2 regions of the Staphylococcus epidermidis genome follow, and region 1 is predicted to be linked to the other one. Evidence: a T-box and tRNA genes for the amino acid it is inferred to sense, from the RefSeq annotation. Region 1 holds a T-box; the other holds one or more tRNA genes.
The links. A T-box is a leader RNA that pairs with one kind of tRNA and senses whether it is charged. The one in region 1 lies ahead of FNL83_RS05790 (valine--tRNA ligase), so its partner is inferred to be a tRNA-Val.

Region 1 (10,076 bases):
TTTGGTAGATGCCAATTTAAGAGAACGTCAATTAGCTGCTGAAACTATTGCAGGACAAATACCTGAGGAGATTGATTCACACAACGAATGGGTTAATATGCTTGGTGTTGTACCTGTAATCAGAGCTTTACGTGAAAAAGCTATGAATATCCAAGCAGAAACTATGGAAAGTATTGATCGTAAATTGCCAGATCTCTCTGAAAGAGAACGTAAAGTCATTTCGAAACATACAAAAAGTATTATCAATCAAATGTTAAAAGATCCTATCAAACAGGCTAAGGAATTAAGTACTGATAAAAAAAGTAATGAAAAATTAGAGCTATTTCAAAACATATTTGATATTGAAGCCGAAGATCCTCGTGAAAAAGCAAAGTTAGAAAAAGAGAGTAGAGCAAAGGAAATCTTAGCGCATCGAATATTTAGTTTTGAATAAGCATATTAATTTGGTGATGATATGCAAGAAACCCTGTTAATTCGATTTCATGAAATCATATTAATGATTTATCTGTTTAGTATTATATGTTACTTTGTTGATTTCATTAATAAAAATTATAAGACTAGAACTGTAGGTTTTTATTCATTAGGGATTGTTTGGGTTTTACAAACAATCTCTTTGTCTATTTTTTTTATTCATACTAAACAAGTGCCACTAGGTTCTATATTTGACGTTTTTTTCTCTTTAACTTGGATTATTATATCAATTTCGTTGATATTGAATTTGATTAAAGTAATGAATTTTTCTGTTTTTTTCCTTAATTTGATTGGATTTATCCTAATGAGTTTAAATACTTTTCAGCCTGAACATTATCAAACGCAAATTCAACAAATTGCAGTAATTAATGAATTATTACTTGTTCATATAGCACTTGCAGTATTAAGTTATGCATTTTTTGCAATCGCATTTGTAAATTCATTACTCTACATTATTCAATATCGAAATTTAAAGGAGAAAAATTTCGATCAAAATTACTTTAGAATTGGTAGTGTTGCTACTTTAGAAACCATCGTTTTCTATTCAACACTTGTTGCATGGATTATCCTTATATTAAGTACGATTTTAGGTGCACAATGGGGTATCTTTGCAGTCGGTAAACAAATATTTATAGATCCAAAAGTAATATTTTCAACAATTATTACTTTATTATATGGTGTTTATATTTTCATTAGAATAAAAAAATGGATATCACAAAGAAATCTTATCTACTTTAACATTATATTATTTTGTTTGTGTATGATTAATTTATTCTTTTTAACTCATTTTAGATAAGAAATAACTTGTTTTTCATATAAAAAAACCGGTATCGAGGAGGCATTTAACGTATGCGTAAATTAATTGTTGGGTCGCGAAGAAGTAAATTAGCGCTAACACAAAGTCAACAATTTATAGATAAATTAAAATTTATCGATCCGTCTTTGGATATTGAAATAAAAGAAATTGTAACTAAAGGCGACAAAATTGTAGATAAACAATTATCCAAAGTTGGAGGTAAAGGACTTTTTGTTAAGGAAATCCAAAATGAATTATTTAATAAAGAGATAGATATGGCGATTCATTCTCTAAAAGATGTACCAAGTATGATTCCTGACGGTCTTACCTTAGGATGTATTCCTGACAGAGAAATTCCTTTTGATGCCTATATAGCAAAAAATCATATACCATTACAAGAATTGTCTGAGGGCAGCATTGTAGGTACAAGTTCTTTACGTCGTGGCGCTCAAATTTTATCAAAATACCCACATTTAAAAATTAAGTGGATTCGTGGAAACATTGATACTCGATTAAAAAAATTAGAGACTGAAGATTATGATGCTATTATATTAGCTGCTGCTGGATTAAAACGCATGGGTTGGTCAGATAATATTGTTACGACTTATCTTGATCGAGATATATTACTGCCAGCTATAGGGCAGGGTGCACTTGGTATTGAGTGTAGGAGTGATGACAAAGAACTTTTAGATTTACTATCTAAAGTACACAATCATGATGTAGCACAATGTGTGACTGCTGAACGTACTTTTCTATCAGAAATGGATGGCAGTTGTCAGGTTCCTATAGGTGGATATGCAACAATTGCTCAAGATAACCAAATTGAATTTACAGGACTGATTATGTCTCCAGATGGTAAGGAAAGATATGAGCATACAGCATTGGGTACTGATCCTGTAAAATTGGGTATAGAAGTGAGTCAAGTACTTAAAAAACAAGGTGCTTATGACATAATTAAAAAATTAAACGAAGCAGAATAATACTAAACTCTATTATAGAGGTGAAATAAATTTATGAAACCAGTTATAGTTATGACGCAGACGAATGAAGTTCATAGTCATTTAGTTGATATTATCCATAAGCCTTTTATCCAACTAAAACAACTTCATTTTAATGAAAAATTGCTTGATCATAGCTACGACTGGCTTATTTTTTCGTCTAAAAACGCAGTAAAATACTTTTATCCTTATTTAAAAAACGTTAAAGTTAAAAAGGTAGCTGTTATAGGTGATAAGACAGCTCAGTATTGTAATGAATTAGGTATTAGTGTCGACTTTGTGCCACGTGATTTTTCTCAAGAAGGCTTTTTGGACGAGTTTAAGATTAGCGAACAACATTTATTGTTGCCCTCAAGTGAAAAAGCACGTCCTAAATTAGTTCAACAATTGAGCAAATATAATGAAGTCGTTAAAATTGATTTATATAGACCAGTACCGAATTTTAAAAATATAAGTCAAGTTAAGTCTCTTGTTAGAAAACATCAAATAGACGCAGTGACTTTTTCTAGTTCCTCTGCAGTTGAATTTTATTTCAAAGAGGACAATGTGCCTGAATTTGATCATTATTTTGCTATCGGTAAGCAAACTGCTAGGACCATTTTAAAATTCAATACATCTGTAAAAGTGGCAAATAAACAAACATTAGATTCACTTATTGATAAAATAATAGAAAGTAGGGAACAAAATGAAATTTGATAGACATAGAAGATTGCGTTCATCTAAGACAATGCGTGATTTAGTAAGAGAAACTCATGTTAGAAAAGAAGATTTAATATATCCAATATTTGTAGTTGAGCAAGATGATATAAAAAGTGAAATTAAATCACTACCAGGCATATACCAAATTAGTTTAAATTTATTGCATGAAGAGATTAAAGAGGCATATGATTTAGGTATTAGAGCAATCATGTTCTTCGGTGTGCCAAATGACAAAGACGACATTGGATCTGGTGCATATGATCATAATGGAGTTGTTCAAGAAGCGACACGAATATCTAAGAATTTATATAAGGATTTACTTATTGTTGCAGATACTTGTCTTTGTGAATACACAGACCACGGACACTGTGGCGTTATTGACGATCATACGCATGATGTAGACAATGATAAATCACTTCCATTACTTGTAAAAACAGCTATTTCTCAAGTTGAAGCTGGAGCTGACATCATTGCTCCAAGTAATATGATGGATGGTTTTGTTGCTGAAATTCGTGAAGGCCTTGATCAAGCGGGATATCAAAATATTCCTATCATGAGTTATGGTATTAAATATGCATCAAGCTTTTTCGGTCCATTCAGAGATGCTGCAGATTCAGCACCTTCTTTTGGGGATAGAAAAACCTATCAAATGGATCCTGCAAACCGTTTAGAGGCATTAAGAGAATTGGAAAGTGATCTTAAAGAAGGTTGCGATATGATGATAGTTAAACCATCTTTAAGTTATCTAGATATTATTAGAGATGTAAAAAATAATACGAACGTGCCAGTCGTAGCATACAACGTTAGTGGAGAATATAGTATGACAAAAGCAGCAGCGTTAAATGGTTGGATAGATGAAGAGAAAATTGTTATGGAACAAATGATATCTATGAAACGTGCAGGTGCTGATTTAATAATTACTTATTTTGCAAAAGATATCTGTCGTTATTTAGATAAATAGATGATAATTGAGGAGGTCATATGATGAGTTTTGAAAAATCTATTAAAGCAATGGAGCAAGCTGAGAAATTAATGCCTGGCGGTGTTAACAGTCCCGTAAGAGCATTTAAATCAGTAGACACACCAGCTATTTTTATGGATCATGGTGAAGGATCTAAAATATATGATATTGATGGAAATGAATACATTGATTATGTGCTAAGTTGGGGCCCATTAATTCTGGGACATAAAAATCAACAAGTTATATCCAAATTACATGAAGCAGTAGATAAAGGTACAAGCTTCGGCGCTTCAACACTTCAAGAAAATAAACTTGCTGAACTTGTGATTGACCGTGTACCTTCAATTGAAAAAGTAAGAATGGTTTCCTCAGGAACTGAAGCTACTTTAGACACACTTCGTTTAGCTAGGGGTTATACAGGACGTAATAAAATTATAAAATTTGAAGGGTGTTATCATGGACACAGTGATTCTTTATTGATTAAAGCAGGATCAGGTGTTGCAACACTAGGTTTACCTGATTCACCAGGCGTCCCTGAAGGTATTGCTAAAAACACTATCACGGTGCCATATAATGATTTAGATTCACTTAAATTAGCGTTCGAAAAATATGGCGATGATATTGCTGGTGTTATTGTTGAACCGGTTGCTGGAAATATGGGTGTAGTGCCTCCAGTGAATGGATTTCTACAAGGTTTAAGAGATATTACTAATGAATATGGAGCATTACTTATATTTGATGAAGTGATGACTGGTTTCCGTGTAGGTTATAATTGTGCGCAAGGATACTTTGGTGTAACACCTGATTTAACTTGCTTAGGAAAAGTGATAGGTGGAGGTTTACCCGTTGGAGCTTTTGGTGGTAAAAAAGAAATTATGGATTACATTGCTCCTGTTGGGACTATTTATCAAGCTGGCACACTTTCAGGTAATCCTTTAGCAATGACTAGTGGTTATGAAACATTGAGTCAACTTACTCCTGAATCTTATGAGTATTTTAATTCTCTAGGAGATATACTTGAAAAAGGATTAAAAGAGGTATTTGCTAAGCATAATGTTCCAATCACAGTAAATCGCGCTGGTTCAATGATTGGTTACTTCTTAAATGAGGGGCCTGTAACAAATTTTGAGGAAGCAAATAAAAGTGATTTAAAATTATTTAGTAATATGTATAGAGAAATGGCTAAGGAAGGTGTTTTCCTACCACCTTCACAATTTGAAGGAACATTTTTATCAACTGCACATACTAAAGATGATATTGAGAAAACTATCCAAGCATTTGATAATGCATTAAGTCGTATTGTGTGATAATTTTAAAATATAATTATTTAAATTAATTGAGTCTAGGGCAAAAGTCAATGTCCTAGACTTTCTTAACTTATAAGTAGTTTATAACTGAATTAAAAATGCACTTATATCAACTTTTAAAGCTATGTTATGTCATCAATACAGTAAATTCCACTTAGAAATTCAACAGACAAGGCGAGTTGGGGTTTGGGGCCCTAACAAAAAGAATTTCACTGAGAAATTCAACAGACAGGGCAAGTTGGGGTTCGATGGTGGACTAGGAATTTAAGATGCATTTTGTTCTACTCTTTGAATTTAAATAAAGTTAGAAATTTTGTGACTTACTTTTAACGAAAGTAGAGTGGTATTTTGAAGCGGAATTTTATTAATAATTTAATCATATTATTAATTGCTATTATGTTAAGTCTGTTATTAAAAATGTTACATGTGATTTTGCCATTTATGTTTGGACCAATATTAGCGGCGTTATTATGTGTAAAAGTATTAAAATTAAAAATACGATGGCCATTTTGGTTGAGTCAAATTGGTTTAATACTACTTGGAGTTCAAATTGGCTCTACCTTCACACAACAAGTGATTAAAGACATAAGTAAAAATTGGCTAACTATCGTTTTTGTCACTATCCTACTAATTTTATTAGCTTTGATAATTGCATTCTTTTTTAAGAAAATTGCACAAGTAAATTTAGAAACTGCAATTTTAAGTGTTATACCAGGTGCGCTAAGCCAAATGTTAGTGATGGCAGAAGAAAATAAGAAAGCAAATATATTAGTTGTGAGTTTAACACAGACATCACGTGTAATATTTGTTGTTATTTTAGTACCACTTATTTCGTATTTTTTTCAGGATAACCATCATGAAATGAATCATACTACAATGGAAGTACCCACACTTTCTCAGACTTTAAATATATGGCAAATAATCATCTTATTCTCAATGGTGGGAATCATCTATATAGGAATGTCAAAAATTAACTTCCCCACTAAACAATTATTAGCACCTATAATAGTTTTAATTATATGGAATATGACAACACATTTAACATTTTCACTAGATCATTGGTTGTTAGCCACAGCGCAACTTATTTATATGATACGTATTGGATTACAGATTGCCAACTTAATGAGTGATTTAAAGGGAAGAATTGCAATAGCAATAGCCTTTCAAAATATAATGCTCATAGTCACAACGTTTATAATGATAATAGGAATACATTTGATTACTAATGAATCCATCAATGAATTGTTTTTAGGAGCAGCACCAGGAGGTATGAGTCAAATAGTTTTAGTGGCTATGGCTACTGGAGCTGATGTAGCGATGATTTCAAGCTATCACATTTTTAGAATATTTTTTATATTATTTGTCATTGCGCCACTAATTGGTTATTTTATTAATGTTAAATTAAATAATAAATGATTTTAATGACTTAAGTTATACATTTTTAAATAAAACTTCGAAAATATTTGCGAGTAATTGTAATTACTTAAAAGTAAAATCTAGATAAATTAAACGTTGTAAACTTTTAGTATGCGTGAAAAACTCATATTGTTTGAATATCCGCAGCGCAACTTATGTCTATGCTTCACTCATGATTTGGTTTGAAAGGACATCCTTCAAGATGTGAGTCATACAATCCAGCAGCTTCTAAGAATGAGAACACGGTTACTGGACCTAAAAATTTAAAACCATATGCTTTTAAATCTTTTGATAATTGAGTAGCTCTTTGATCAACTTTTTTACGATCTCTAGGTTTTTTATAACCCATATTTATGGGTTGATGATTTACATAAGACCATAAAAATTTACTAAAACTACCATAGTCTTTTTCAATTTTTAAATATCCCTTCGCTTGGCTCACAATTGCTTCTAACTTTTTACGATTATGAATAATGTTTGGGAATTTCATTAAATAATCAATATCCTGTTCAGTCATATGTGCGATAAATTGAGGTTCAAAGTTGTAAAATGCCTGTTCATACGATTCTTTTTTCTTTAATATTGTCAACCATGATAATCCTGCATGTTGTGATTCAAGAGCCATTAGCTTAAATAATTCTTTGCTATCATAGATTGGTTGTCCCCAATAATAATCATGATACTCTATATAGATAGGATCAGTTGTGTTAAAAGCACATTCATTCATAATTTCATCTCCAATACATTGACTTATTTTAATATCCATTATAATATAAATGAGTAAAAGAATATATTATTTGGGAAGAGTAAGTTTATATCATTTTAAAGAGAGCATATGGTGGCTGTGAATATGTAAATGATTAAGTCTGAAGGTAGCCCTATTTTATAACTTCTATTGAAACATAGACGACAAGTAGGTAGAAGCGTGTATGAGCGTTAATCAGAGACTTAAGTGCTTGAAGAAAAGAATGAATTATTTCTTCTTGAATATAGGTGGTACCACGGAACAGAACATCCGTCCTATTTTTTATAGGATGGATGTTCTTTTTATTTTTTAGGAGGTAGACATATGGAAATGAAACCAAAATATGATCCAAGAGAAGTTGAAAAGGGTCGTTATGAGGAATGGGTAAGTAATGGTTACTTTAAACCATCTGAAGATAAATCTAAAGAGGCATATACAATTGTAATTCCGCCCCCTAATGTAACAGGTAAATTACATTTAGGTCATGCATGGGATACTACTTTACAAGATATAATAACTAGAATGAAAAGAATGCAAGGATACGATACTTTATATCTGCCTGGTATGGATCATGCTGGTATAGCAACTCAAGCAAAGGTTGAAGCAAAACTTAATGAACAAGGTATATCTAGACACGACTTAGGAAGAGAAAAATTTTTACAGCAAGCATGGGATTGGAAAGAAGAGTATGCAACATTTATTAGACAACAATGGGCTAAACTTGGCTTAGGGTTAGATTATAGTAGAGAACGCTTTACGTTAGATGATGGTTTAAGTAAAGCTGTAAGAAAAGTATTTGTTGATTTATATAATAAAGGTATTATTTATCGTGGTGAAAGAATTATTAACTGGGACCCTAAAGCTAGAACAGCTTTATCAGATATTGAAGTCATTCATGAAGATGTCCAAGGTGCTTTTTATCATTTTAAATATCCTTATGCTGATGGGAATGGATATATAGAAATAGCTACTACACGTCCTGAGACTATGTTAGGTGACACTGCTATTGTTGTAAATCCAAATGACGAAAGGTATAAAGATGTGATTGGTAAAACAGTTATATTACCTATTGTAGGAAGAGAGTTACCTATTTTAGCTGATGAATACGTTGATATTGAATTTGGTTCAGGAGCAATGAAAGTTACTCCGGCACATGATCCTAATGACTTTGAAATTGGTCAAAGACATCAATTAGAAAATATTATAGTCATGGATGAATATGGTAAGATGAACGATAAAGCTGATAAATACAAAGGGATGGATAGATTTGATTGTAGAAATCAGCTTGTTAAAGACTTAAAAGAACAAGATCTTGTTATAAAAATTGAAGAACATACACATTCAGTAGGACATTCTGAACGTTCTGGTGCAATAGTAGAACCTTATTTGTCTACACAATGGTTTGTAAAAATGAAACCTTTGGCACAAAGAGCTTTGGATAATCAAAATACAAAAGATAGAATTGACTTTTTCCCAGGTAGATTTGAAAATACATTCAATCGCTGGATGGAAGAAATTAGAGATTGGACGATTTCGCGTCAACTATGGTGGGGCCACCAAATACCTGCTTGGTATCATAAAGATACAGGTGAAGTCTTTGTTGGTGAAGAAGCACCTGAAGACATCGAGAATTGGATACAAGATGAGGATGTATTAGATACATGGTTCTCAAGTGCACTTTGGCCGTTTTCAACATTAGGATGGCCTGATACAAATGCTGATGATTTTAAACGTTATTATCCGACAAATGCATTAGTTACTGGTTATGATATCATTTTCTTCTGGGTAGCCCGTATGATTTTCCAAGGATTAGAATTTACTGATAGAAGACCATTTAATGATGTATTACTCCACGGTTTAGTCAGAGCTGAAGATGGGCGTAAAATGAGTAAATCATTAGGTAATGGCGTTGATCCTATGGATGTTATTGACGAGTATGGCGCTGATAGTCTACGTTACTTTTTAGCAACAGGATCTTCACCAGGTCATGACTTGAGATATTCTACTGAAAAAGTTGAATCAGTTTGGAATTTTATTAATAAAATATGGAATGCTGCCCGCTTTAGTTTAATGAATATTGGTGAAGATTTTAAAGTCGAAGATATAGACCTAAGTGGTAATTTGTCATTAGCAGATCAATGGATATTGACTAGATTAAATGAAACGATATCTACAGTAACCGAATTAAGTGATAAATACGAATTTGGTGAAGTAGGTCGTGCGCTTTATAATTTCATTTGGGATGAGTTCTGCGATTGGTATATTGAAATGAGCAAGATACCTATGAATGGCGAGGACGAATCTCAAAAGCAAACGACGCGATCAGTACTTAGTTATGTTTTAGATAAAATAATGAAAATGTTACATCCATTTATGCCTTTTGTGACAGAAACAATTTGGCAAAGTCTTCCACATCATGGAGAAACAATTGTAAAAGCTAACTGGCCAACTGTTGATCAAGCATTAATCTTTAATGAAAGTAAACAAACAATGGAACAATTAGTTGAAATTATTAAATCTGTCCGTCAATCAAGAGTTGAAGTTAACACACCGTTATCTAAGGCAATACCGATTTTAATTCAAACTAAAGATGAAAAGATTAAACATACACTTATGGATAACATAAGTTACCTACACAAATTCTGTAATCCAAGTCAATTGACTATTGATACTGAGATTGAAA
Region 2 (10,076 bases), 190 kb from region 1:
ATTCGATTTATTGTTGCTGTAATATGATGCTTATCTATTAATTTTTGTAACCCTTCTTCAAGACGACGACCTAATTGATCAAGTTTATCATAAACACCTTCTTGTTCAAGTACCTCTAATAAAGCAATACCTGCTCTCATAGATAACGGGTTACCGGCCATTGTTCCTGCTTGATAAGCTGGACCTAATGGTGCAACGTGCTCCATAATATCTTGTCGACCACCATAGCCTCCAATTGGTAAACCACCGCCAACAATCTTACCAAAAGCAGTGAGGTCTGGTTTAACACCTAATAAATCTTGAGCTGCACCATAATGGAAACGAAAAGCAGTGATAACTTCATCATAGATAACTAATGTTCCATTATCATGAGAAATTTTATTTACTTCTTCTAAGAAACCTGGTTGTGGCATGACCATCCCAAAATTACCCACAATCGGCTCTACTAATACTGCAGCAATGTCGTCTTTCCAATAATCAATAGCTTCTCTATATGATTCTATATCATTAAACGGTACTGTAATAACCTCTTGTGCAACACTTTGGGGGACACCAGCAGAATCTGGAGAACCAAGTTGAGAAGGTCCACTTCCAGCTGCCACTAAAACTAAATCAGAATGACCATGATAAGAGCCTGCAAACTTAATGATTTTGTTTCTTTTAGTATAAGCACGAGCAACTCTAATTGTTGTCATAACTGCTTCAGTACCAGAGTTCACGAAACGAATCTTTTCTAAAGAAGGAACTGCTTCTCTAAGTTTTTTTGAGAAATTTATTTCTAATTCAGTAGGGGTACCATAAAGTACGCCTTTTGCTGCTTGATCTTGGATAGCTTCGGTGATATGTGGGTGTGCATGACCAGTTATTATTGGACCATAAGCTTGTAGATAGTCGATATATTTATTACCATCTACATCATATAAGTAAGCGCCATGACCTTCTTTCATTACTACTGGTGCCCCACCACCTACTGCTTTATACGACCTTGAAGGTGAATTCACACCTCCCAAAATATATTCATTAGAAAGTTGCTGAAGACGTTCGCTTTCAGTAAATTTCATATCTATCAACCTCTTTTTATTTAATATTTTCAATTAATATCGTATCATAAAATCAACACATTTAAGAAATAGGTGAGTATATGATTAGTAAAGGTGAACAATTTCCCTCTTTTTCTTTAGAAAATCAAGATGGCAATTTTATTTCAAATGAAACAATTAAAGGTCGTAAAACGATTCTTTATTTTTATCCAAGAGATAATACACCAACGTGTACTACTGAAGCTTGTGAATTTAGAGATCACATTGAAGATTTTAATCAACTTGATGTAGATATATATGGCATAAGCGCAGATTCTAAAAAGAAACATCAAAATTTTATAAAAAAACACCAATTGAATTTTGACTTATTCGTAGATAAAGATTATCAACTTGCTAATAAAGTTGGGGTTTACCAATTGAAAAAATCATTTGGCAAGGAGAATATGGGGATTGTAAGAACAACATTTATTCTCGATGAAAATGGTAACATTATTGATGTGATTGAAAAGGTAAAGGTAAAAACACAAATTGAAACAATAAAAAATATTCTGGAGGGTTAATTTTGAAAATTGTTAGCTTAAATAGATTAAATGAAATAGAAAATGAATTAAGAAAACAATTTCCAAACGAAGAATTTAAATTTTATGACAAAGCTATAAATATCCCTATTAATGATAGAAAAACTATGGACATTTTAATAGGTTATGATGGCAAAATAGATCGTACCTTTATTGAACATTGTATCAACCTTAAATGGATTGGATGGTTTGCAACAGGTGTAAATAATTTACCGTTAAATTATATTAAAGAGCGAGATATCATTCTAACAAATGGTAAAGGTATACAAGCTAAACAAGTGTCTGAATATATAATGACATTCATTTTGCATGATTATAAAAAGATGAAAACTTCCTATAGAAATCAATTAGAAAAAAATTATGACTCCAGAATTACTGGTAAAAGATTAAACGAAGAGACTTTATTATTCTTGGGAACTGGTGCGATTGCACAAAGGGCTGCTTATTTAGCCAAAGCTTTTGGAATGAAAGTAATAGGGGTTAGTAAGTCAGGAAAAAATGTTGAACAATTTGATGAAGTTTATACAATTGAAGAGTTAGATGATGTTATTGAAAAGGCAAATATTATTGTTAATGCATTACCTGAAACAGAAGAAACAATTTACTTATTAAAAAGAAAAGATTTCATACAAATGGACAATAATGCCTTATTTATAAATGTAGGAAGAGGAACAATTGTTGATGAGGAAGTGCTCATCAATGTACTCAAAGATCGATTAATCAGACATGCTTATTTAGATGTTTTTGAAAAAGAACCACTTAGTAAGGACAATCCTTTATATGATTTAGATAATGTGACCATAACTGCTCATATTACAGGTAATGATTCTAATAATAATAGAGAAGCTACGGACATTTTCAAAAAGAATCTTGAGCATTTTCTCAATAATTATGATGTAATTGAGAATAAAGTAGACTTAGATTATGGTTACTAATTGAAAACAGCAAGTATTTATTGACATTTATTTATAGCAACAGTTATATTAATATTAAGTAATAATAATTATTATTTAGAAAGATGGTGAAATAAGTGAGTGCGGAACTTGAATCTATTGATCATGAACTTGAAGAGTCAATTGCTTCATTAAGAAAAGCGGGCGTTCGCATTACACCCCAAAGACAAGCAATTATGCGTTATCTTATATCTTCACATTCACATCCAACAGCAGATGAAATATATCAAGCACTTTCACCTAAATTTCCTAATATAAGTGTTGCTACTATCTATAATAATCTAAGAGTTTTTAAAGATATTGGTATAGTCAAAGAGTTAACATATGGTGATTCATCTAGTAGGTTTGATTTTAATACACATAATCACTACCATATTATATGTGAAAAATGTGGTAAAATCGTTGACTTCCATTATCCACAATTAGATGAAGTAGAGCAATTAGCTCAACATGTAACAGATTTTGATGTTACTCATCATCGGATGGAAATATATGGAGTATGTAAAGAATGTAAAGAAGAAGGAAATTGAAGAAAGTAAGGTCGTAGAATAGAAGCAAAATAAAAATTTAGTCATTATTGATACTCTTATGAAGTTTTATTGAGATAAAGTAATGATGAAATAGTATGACTGTTTAGCAATTTCATATAAATAATCGTATATAAGTAGTAGGGGCTGTAATAATTTGTACAGCCTCTTTCTTTTTACATATGACTTCGTTTTGCAGATGTACAAAACGAAAGTATTTACACTATATAAATATAATGTACTATATGTAGATATATATTCACTCATTAAGTAAATTTTAACTTAAAAAATCGATAATAAATATTGACGTTACGTTTATATCTTGATACTATATAAAAGTCGTCAAAAGCAGATTAATTAATTGAAAAGAAAAAGTTAAGAACTTTAAAATTTAGTTAATAAAGTGTAATTTTGACTATTGAAATTAAAATCATTACATTATAAAATGTTATTTGTTGAATTAATTAAGAAATGACAAGAAATGAAATACAAATTAATTCTTGACTTAATAAATTCTGTTTGTTACAATAATGTATTGTAAGTGTTAAAGAACATTGAAAACTGAATGACAATATGTCAACGTTAATTCCAATAAACAGTAACGAAACGTTACAAACTATTTAGTATTTATGAGCTAATCAAACATCATAATTTTTTATGGAGAGTTTGATCCTGGCTCAGGATGAACGCTGGCGGCGTGCCTAATACATGCAAGTCGAGCGAACAGATGAGGAGCTTGCTCCTCTGACGTTAGCGGCGGACGGGTGAGTAACACGTGGATAACCTACCTATAAGACTGGGATAACTTCGGGAAACCGGAGCTAATACCGGATAATATATTGAACCGCATGGTTCAATAGTGAAAGACGGTTTTGCTGTCACTTATAGATGGATCCGCGCCGCATTAGCTAGTTGGTAAGGTAACGGCTTACCAAGGCAACGATGCGTAGCCGACCTGAGAGGGTGATCGGCCACACTGGAACTGAGACACGGTCCAGACTCCTACGGGAGGCAGCAGTAGGGAATCTTCCGCAATGGGCGAAAGCCTGACGGAGCAACGCCGCGTGAGTGATGAAGGTCTTCGGATCGTAAAACTCTGTTATTAGGGAAGAACAAATGTGTAAGTAACTATGCACGTCTTGACGGTACCTAATCAGAAAGCCACGGCTAACTACGTGCCAGCAGCCGCGGTAATACGTAGGTGGCAAGCGTTATCCGGAATTATTGGGCGTAAAGCGCGCGTAGGCGGTTTTTTAAGTCTGATGTGAAAGCCCACGGCTCAACCGTGGAGGGTCATTGGAAACTGGAAAACTTGAGTGCAGAAGAGGAAAGTGGAATTCCATGTGTAGCGGTGAAATGCGCAGAGATATGGAGGAACACCAGTGGCGAAGGCGACTTTCTGGTCTGTAACTGACGCTGATGTGCGAAAGCGTGGGGATCAAACAGGATTAGATACCCTGGTAGTCCACGCCGTAAACGATGAGTGCTAAGTGTTAGGGGGTTTCCGCCCCTTAGTGCTGCAGCTAACGCATTAAGCACTCCGCCTGGGGAGTACGACCGCAAGGTTGAAACTCAAAGGAATTGACGGGGACCCGCACAAGCGGTGGAGCATGTGGTTTAATTCGAAGCAACGCGAAGAACCTTACCAAATCTTGACATCCTCTGACCCCTCTAGAGATAGAGTTTTCCCCTTCGGGGGACAGAGTGACAGGTGGTGCATGGTTGTCGTCAGCTCGTGTCGTGAGATGTTGGGTTAAGTCCCGCAACGAGCGCAACCCTTAAGCTTAGTTGCCATCATTAAGTTGGGCACTCTAAGTTGACTGCCGGTGACAAACCGGAGGAAGGTGGGGATGACGTCAAATCATCATGCCCCTTATGATTTGGGCTACACACGTGCTACAATGGACAATACAAAGGGTAGCGAAACCGCGAGGTCAAGCAAATCCCATAAAGTTGTTCTCAGTTCGGATTGTAGTCTGCAACTCGACTATATGAAGCTGGAATCGCTAGTAATCGTAGATCAGCATGCTACGGTGAATACGTTCCCGGGTCTTGTACACACCGCCCGTCACACCACGAGAGTTTGTAACACCCGAAGCCGGTGGAGTAACCATTTGGAGCTAGCCGTCGAAGGTGGGACAAATGATTGGGGTGAAGTCGTAACAAGGTAGCCGTATCGGAAGGTGCGGCTGGATCACCTCCTTTCTAAGGATATATTCGGAACATCTTCTACGAAGATGAGGGATGACGTGACATATTGTATTCAGTTTTGAATGTTTATTAGCATTCAAGTTTTAATGGGCCTATAGCTCAGCTGGTTAGAGCGCACGCCTGATAAGCGTGAGGTCGGTGGTTCGAGTCCACTTAGGCCCACCATTCAATAATTTAAAACCTTAGGGGGCTTAGCTCAGCTGGGAGAGCGCCTGCTTTGCACGCAGGAGGTCAGCGGTTCGATCCCGCTAGTCTCCACCATTATATTTTGTACATTGAAAACTGGATAAGTAAGTAAGATTTTACCAAGCAAAACCGAGTGAATAGAGTTTTAAATAAGCTTGAATTCATAAATAATCGCTAGTGTTCGAAAGAACACTCACAAGATTAATAACTAGTTTTAGCTATTTATTTTGAATAACAATTCAAAATATGGTGGAAACATAGATTAAGTTATTAAGGGCGCACGGTGGATGCCTTGGCACTAGAAGCCGATGAAGGACGTTACTAACGACGATATGCTTTGGGTAGCTGTAAGTAAGCGTTGATCCAGAGATTTCCGAATGGGGGAACCCAACATGAGTTATGTCATGTTATCGACATGTGAATTCATAGCATGTCAGAAGGCAGACCCGGAGAACTGAAACATCTTAGTACCCGGAGGAAGAGAAAGAAAAATCGATTCCCTGAGTAGCGGCGAGCGAAACGGGAAGAGCCCAAACCAACAAGCTTGCTTGTTGGGGTTGTAGGACACTCTATACGGAGTTACAAAAGAACATGTTAGACGAATCATCTGGAAAGATGAATCAAAGAAGGTAATAATCCTGTAGTCGAAAACATATTCTCTCTTGAGTGGATCCTGAGTACGACGGAGCACGTGAAATTCCGTCGGAATCTGGGAGGACCATCTCCTAAGGCTAAATACTCTCTAGTGACCGATAGTGAACCAGTACCGTGAGGGAAAGGTGAAAAGTACCCCGGAAGGGGAGTGAAAGAGAACTTGAAACCGTGTGCTTACAAGTAGTCAGAGCCCGTTAATGGGTGATGGCGTGCCTTTTGTAGAATGAACCGGCGAGTTACGATCTGATGCAAGGTTAAGCAGCAAATGTGGAGCCGCAGCGAAAGCGAGTCTGAATAGGGCGTTGAGTATTTGGTCGTAGACCCGAAACCAGGTGATCTACCCTTGGTCAGGTTGAAGTTCAGGTAACACTGAATGGAGGACCGAACCGACTTACGTTGAAAAGTGAGCGGATGAACTGAGGGTAGCGGAGAAATTCCAATCGAACTTGGAGATAGCTGGTTCTCTCCGAAATAGCTTTAGGGCTAGCCTCAAGTGATGATTATTGGAGGTAGAGCACTGTTTGGACGAGGGGCCCCTCTCGGGTTACCGAATTCAGACAAACTCCGAATGCCAATTAATTTAACTTGGGAGTCAGAACATGGGTGATAAGGTCCGTGTTCGAAAGGGAAACAGCCCAGACCACCAGCTAAGGTCCCAAAATATATGTTAAGTGGAAAAGGATGTGGCGTTGCCCAGACAACTAGGATGTTGGCTTAGAAGCAGCCATCATTTAAAGAGTGCGTAATAGCTCACTAGTCGAGTGACACTGCGCCGAAAATGTACCGGGGCTAAACATATTACCGAAGCTGTGGATTGTCCTTTGGACAATGGTAGGAGAGCGTTCTAAGGGCGTCGAAGCATGATCGCAAGGACATGTGGAGCGCTTAGAAGTGAGAATGCCGGTGTGAGTAGCGAAAGACGGGTGAGAATCCCGTCCACCGATTGACTAAGGTTTCCAGAGGAAGGCTCGTCCGCTCTGGGTTAGTCGGGTCCTAAGCTGAGGCCGACAGGCGTAGGCGATGGATAACAGGTTGATATTCCTGTACCACCTAGTATCGTTTTAATCGATGGGGGGACGCAGTAGGATAGGCGAAGCGTGCTGTTGGAGTGCACGTCCAAGCAGTAAGGCTGAGTGTTAGGCAAATCCGGCACTCATAAGGCTGAGCTGTGATGGGGAGAGGAAATTGTTTCCTCGAGTCGTTGATTTCACACTGCCGAGAAAAGCCTCTAGATAGATAACAGGTGCCCGTACCGCAAACCGACACAGGTAGTCAAGATGAGAATTCTAAGGTGAGCGAGCGAACTCTCGTTAAGGAACTCGGCAAAATGACCCCGTAACTTCGGGAGAAGGGGTGCTCTTTAGGGTTCACGCCCAGAAGAGCCGCAGTGAATAGGCCCAAGCGACTGTTTATCAAAAACACAGGTCTCTGCTAAACCGTAAGGTGATGTATAGGGGCTGACGCCTGCCCGGTGCTGGAAGGTTAAGAGGAGTGGTTAGCTTCTGCGAAGCTACGAATCGAAGCCCCAGTAAACGGCGGCCGTAACTATAACGGTCCTAAGGTAGCGAAATTCCTTGTCGGGTAAGTTCCGACCCGCACGAAAGGCGTAACGATTTGGGCACTGTCTCAACGAGAGACTCGGTGAAATCATAGTACCTGTGAAGATGCAGGTTACCCGCGACAGGACGGAAAGACCCCGTGGAGCTTTACTGTAGCCTGATATTGAAATTCGGCACAGCTTGTACAGGATAGGTAGGAGCCTTTGAAACGTGAGCGCTAGCTTACGTGGAGGCGTTGGTGGGATACTACCCTAGCTGTGTTGGCTTTCTAACCCGCACCACTTATCGTGGTGGGAGACAGTGTCAGGCGGGCAGTTTGACTGGGGCGGTCGCCTCCTAAAAGGTAACGGAGGCGCTCAAAGGTTCCCTCAGAATGGTTGGAAATCATTCATAGAGTGTAAAGGCATAAGGGAGCTTGACTGCGAGACCTACAAGTCGAGCAGGGTCGAAAGACGGACTTAGTGATCCGGTGGTTCCGCATGGAAGGGCCATCGCTCAACGGATAAAAGCTACCCCGGGGATAACAGGCTTATCTCCCCCAAGAGTTCACATCGACGGGGAGGTTTGGCACCTCGATGTCGGCTCATCGCATCCTGGGGCTGTAGTCGGTCCCAAGGGTTGGGCTGTTCGCCCATTAAAGCGGTACGCGAGCTGGGTTCAGAACGTCGTGAGACAGTTCGGTCCCTATCCGTCGTGGGCGTAGGAAATTTGAGAGGAGCTGTCCTTAGTACGAGAGGACCGGGATGGACATACCTCTGGTGTACCAGTTGTCGTGCCAACGGCATAGCTGGGTAGCTATGTATGGACGGGATAAGTGCTGAAAGCATCTAAGCATGAAGCCCCCCTCAAGATGAGATTTCCCAACTTCGGTTATAAGATCCCTCGAAGATGACGAGGTTAATAGGTTCGAGGTGGAAGCGTGGTGACACGTGGAGCTGACGAATACTAATCGATCGAAGACTTAATCAATTTTTAAAAAACGTTTTGCGACGCAAAATCTTACTTACTATCTAGTTTTGAATGTATAATCATTCATTTGTCTGGTGACAATGGCAAGGAGGTCACACCTGTTCCCATGCCGAACACAGAAGTTAAGCTCCTTAGCGCCGATGGTAGTCGGACTGACGTTCCGCTAGAGTAGGACGTTGCCAGGCAAAATATCTTGGAGAATTAGCTCAGTTGGGAGAGCATCTGCCTTACAAGCAGAGGGTCGGCGGTTCGAACCCGTCATTCTCCACCATTTATAGCCGGCCTAGCTCAACTGGTAGAGCAACTGACTTGTAATCAGTAGGTTGGGGGTTCAAGTCCTCTGGCCGGCACCATCTTTTGAGCCATTAGCTCAGTTGGTAGAGCATCTGACTTTTAATCAGAGGGTCAGAGGTTCGAATCCTCTATGGCTCACCATTTAAATAGCGGGTGTGGCGGAATTGGCAGACGCACTAGACTTAGGATCTAGCGCCTTTACGGCGTGGGGGTTCGACTCCCTTCACCCGCATTCGCGGAAGTAGTTCAGTGGTAGAACACCACCTTGCCAAGGTGGGGGTCGCGGGTTCGAATCCCGTCTTCCGCTCCATTAATGATATTGCCGGGGTGGCGGAACTGGCAGACGCACAGGACTTAAAATCCTGCGGTGAGAGATCACCGTACCGGTTCGATTCCGGTCCTCGGCACCATCTTTAATATTTGCGCCCGTAGCTCAACTGGATAGAGCGTTTGACTACGGATCAAGAGGTTATGGGTTCGACTCCTATCGGGCGCGCTTATTTTACGGGAAGTAGCTCAGCTTGGTAGAGCACTTGGTTTGGGACCAAGGGGTCGTAGGTTCGAATCCTGTCTTCCCGATAGTAAAATAAATTTTGGGGGCTTAGCTCAGCTGGGAGAGCGCCTGCTTTGCACGCAGGAGGTCAGCGGTTCGATCCCGCTAGTCTCCACCAATATTAATTTACAAACTACATAACGGCGGTGTAGCTCAGCTGGCTAGAGCGTACGGTTCATACCCGTGAGGTCGGGGGTTCGATCCCCTCCACCGCCACTACTATTAGTTGTATAATTATATTCAGGACCTTTAGCTCAGTTGGTTAGAGCTAACGGCTCATAACCGTTCGGTCGCAGGTTCGAGTCCTGCAAGGTCCATATAATTTTGGAGGAATACCCAAGTCCGGCTGAAGGGATCGGTCTTGAAAACCGACAGGAGCTTAACGGCTCGCGGGGGTTCGAATCCCTCTTCCTCCGTTTTAATGGTCCCGTAGTGTAGCGGTTAACACGCCTGCCTGTCACGCAGGAGATCGCGGGTTCGATTCCCGTCGGGACCGCCATTTATTAAATTTTAATAGTTATTTACCTATAATTTGTGGAGGAATACCCAAGT

Region 2: it has a tRNA-Val gene. The T-box ahead of FNL83_RS05790 (valine--tRNA ligase) is inferred to sense a tRNA for this amino acid. The anticodon was not compared.

What each region holds. Positions count from the first base shown of each region.
Region 1 is NZ_AP019721.1:1,157,753-1,167,828, forward strand. Features, by position in the region: gene hemA (glutamyl-tRNA reductase) at 1-433, shown strand, start outside; gene ccsA (cytochrome c biogenesis protein) at 455-1,267, shown strand; gene hemC (hydroxymethylbilane synthase) at 1,321-2,247, shown strand; gene FNL83_RS05765 (uroporphyrinogen-III synthase) at 2,281-2,961, shown strand; gene hemB (porphobilinogen synthase) at 2,951-3,925, shown strand; gene hemL (glutamate-1-semialdehyde 2,1-aminomutase) at 3,949-5,232, shown strand; gene FNL83_RS05780 (AbrB family transcriptional regulator) at 5,581-6,648, shown strand; gene FNL83_RS05785 (DNA-3-methyladenine glycosylase I) at 6,815-7,375, opposite strand; T-box leader at 7,439-7,674, shown strand; gene FNL83_RS05790 (valine--tRNA ligase) at 7,718-10,076, shown strand, end outside.
Region 2 is NZ_AP019721.1:971,257-981,332, forward strand. Features, by position in the region: gene FNL83_RS04780 (glutamate-1-semialdehyde 2,1-aminomutase) at 1-1,061, opposite strand, end outside; gene bcp (thioredoxin-dependent thiol peroxidase) at 1,142-1,600, shown strand; gene FNL83_RS04790 (phosphoglycerate dehydrogenase) at 1,603-2,553, shown strand; gene perR (peroxide-responsive transcriptional repressor PerR) at 2,649-3,101, shown strand; rRNA gene FNL83_RS04800 (16S ribosomal RNA) at 3,753-5,303, shown strand; tRNA gene FNL83_RS04805 (tRNA-Ile) at 5,398-5,474, shown strand; tRNA gene FNL83_RS04810 (tRNA-Ala) at 5,495-5,570, shown strand; rRNA gene FNL83_RS04815 (23S ribosomal RNA) at 5,756-8,677, shown strand; rRNA gene rrf (5S ribosomal RNA) at 8,748-8,862, shown strand; tRNA gene FNL83_RS04825 (tRNA-Val) at 8,873-8,948, shown strand; tRNA gene FNL83_RS04830 (tRNA-Thr) at 8,955-9,030, shown strand; tRNA gene FNL83_RS04835 (tRNA-Lys) at 9,037-9,112, shown strand; tRNA gene FNL83_RS04840 (tRNA-Leu) at 9,121-9,203, shown strand; tRNA gene FNL83_RS04845 (tRNA-Gly) at 9,207-9,281, shown strand; tRNA gene FNL83_RS04850 (tRNA-Leu) at 9,293-9,381, shown strand; tRNA gene FNL83_RS04855 (tRNA-Arg) at 9,394-9,467, shown strand; tRNA gene FNL83_RS04860 (tRNA-Pro) at 9,477-9,550, shown strand; tRNA gene FNL83_RS04865 (tRNA-Ala) at 9,567-9,642, shown strand; tRNA gene FNL83_RS04870 (tRNA-Met) at 9,667-9,740, shown strand; tRNA gene FNL83_RS04875 (tRNA-Ile) at 9,768-9,841, shown strand; tRNA gene FNL83_RS04880 (tRNA-Ser) at 9,851-9,940, shown strand; tRNA gene FNL83_RS04885 (tRNA-Asp) at 9,948-10,023, shown strand; tRNA gene FNL83_RS04890 (tRNA-Ser) at 10,061-10,076, shown strand, end outside.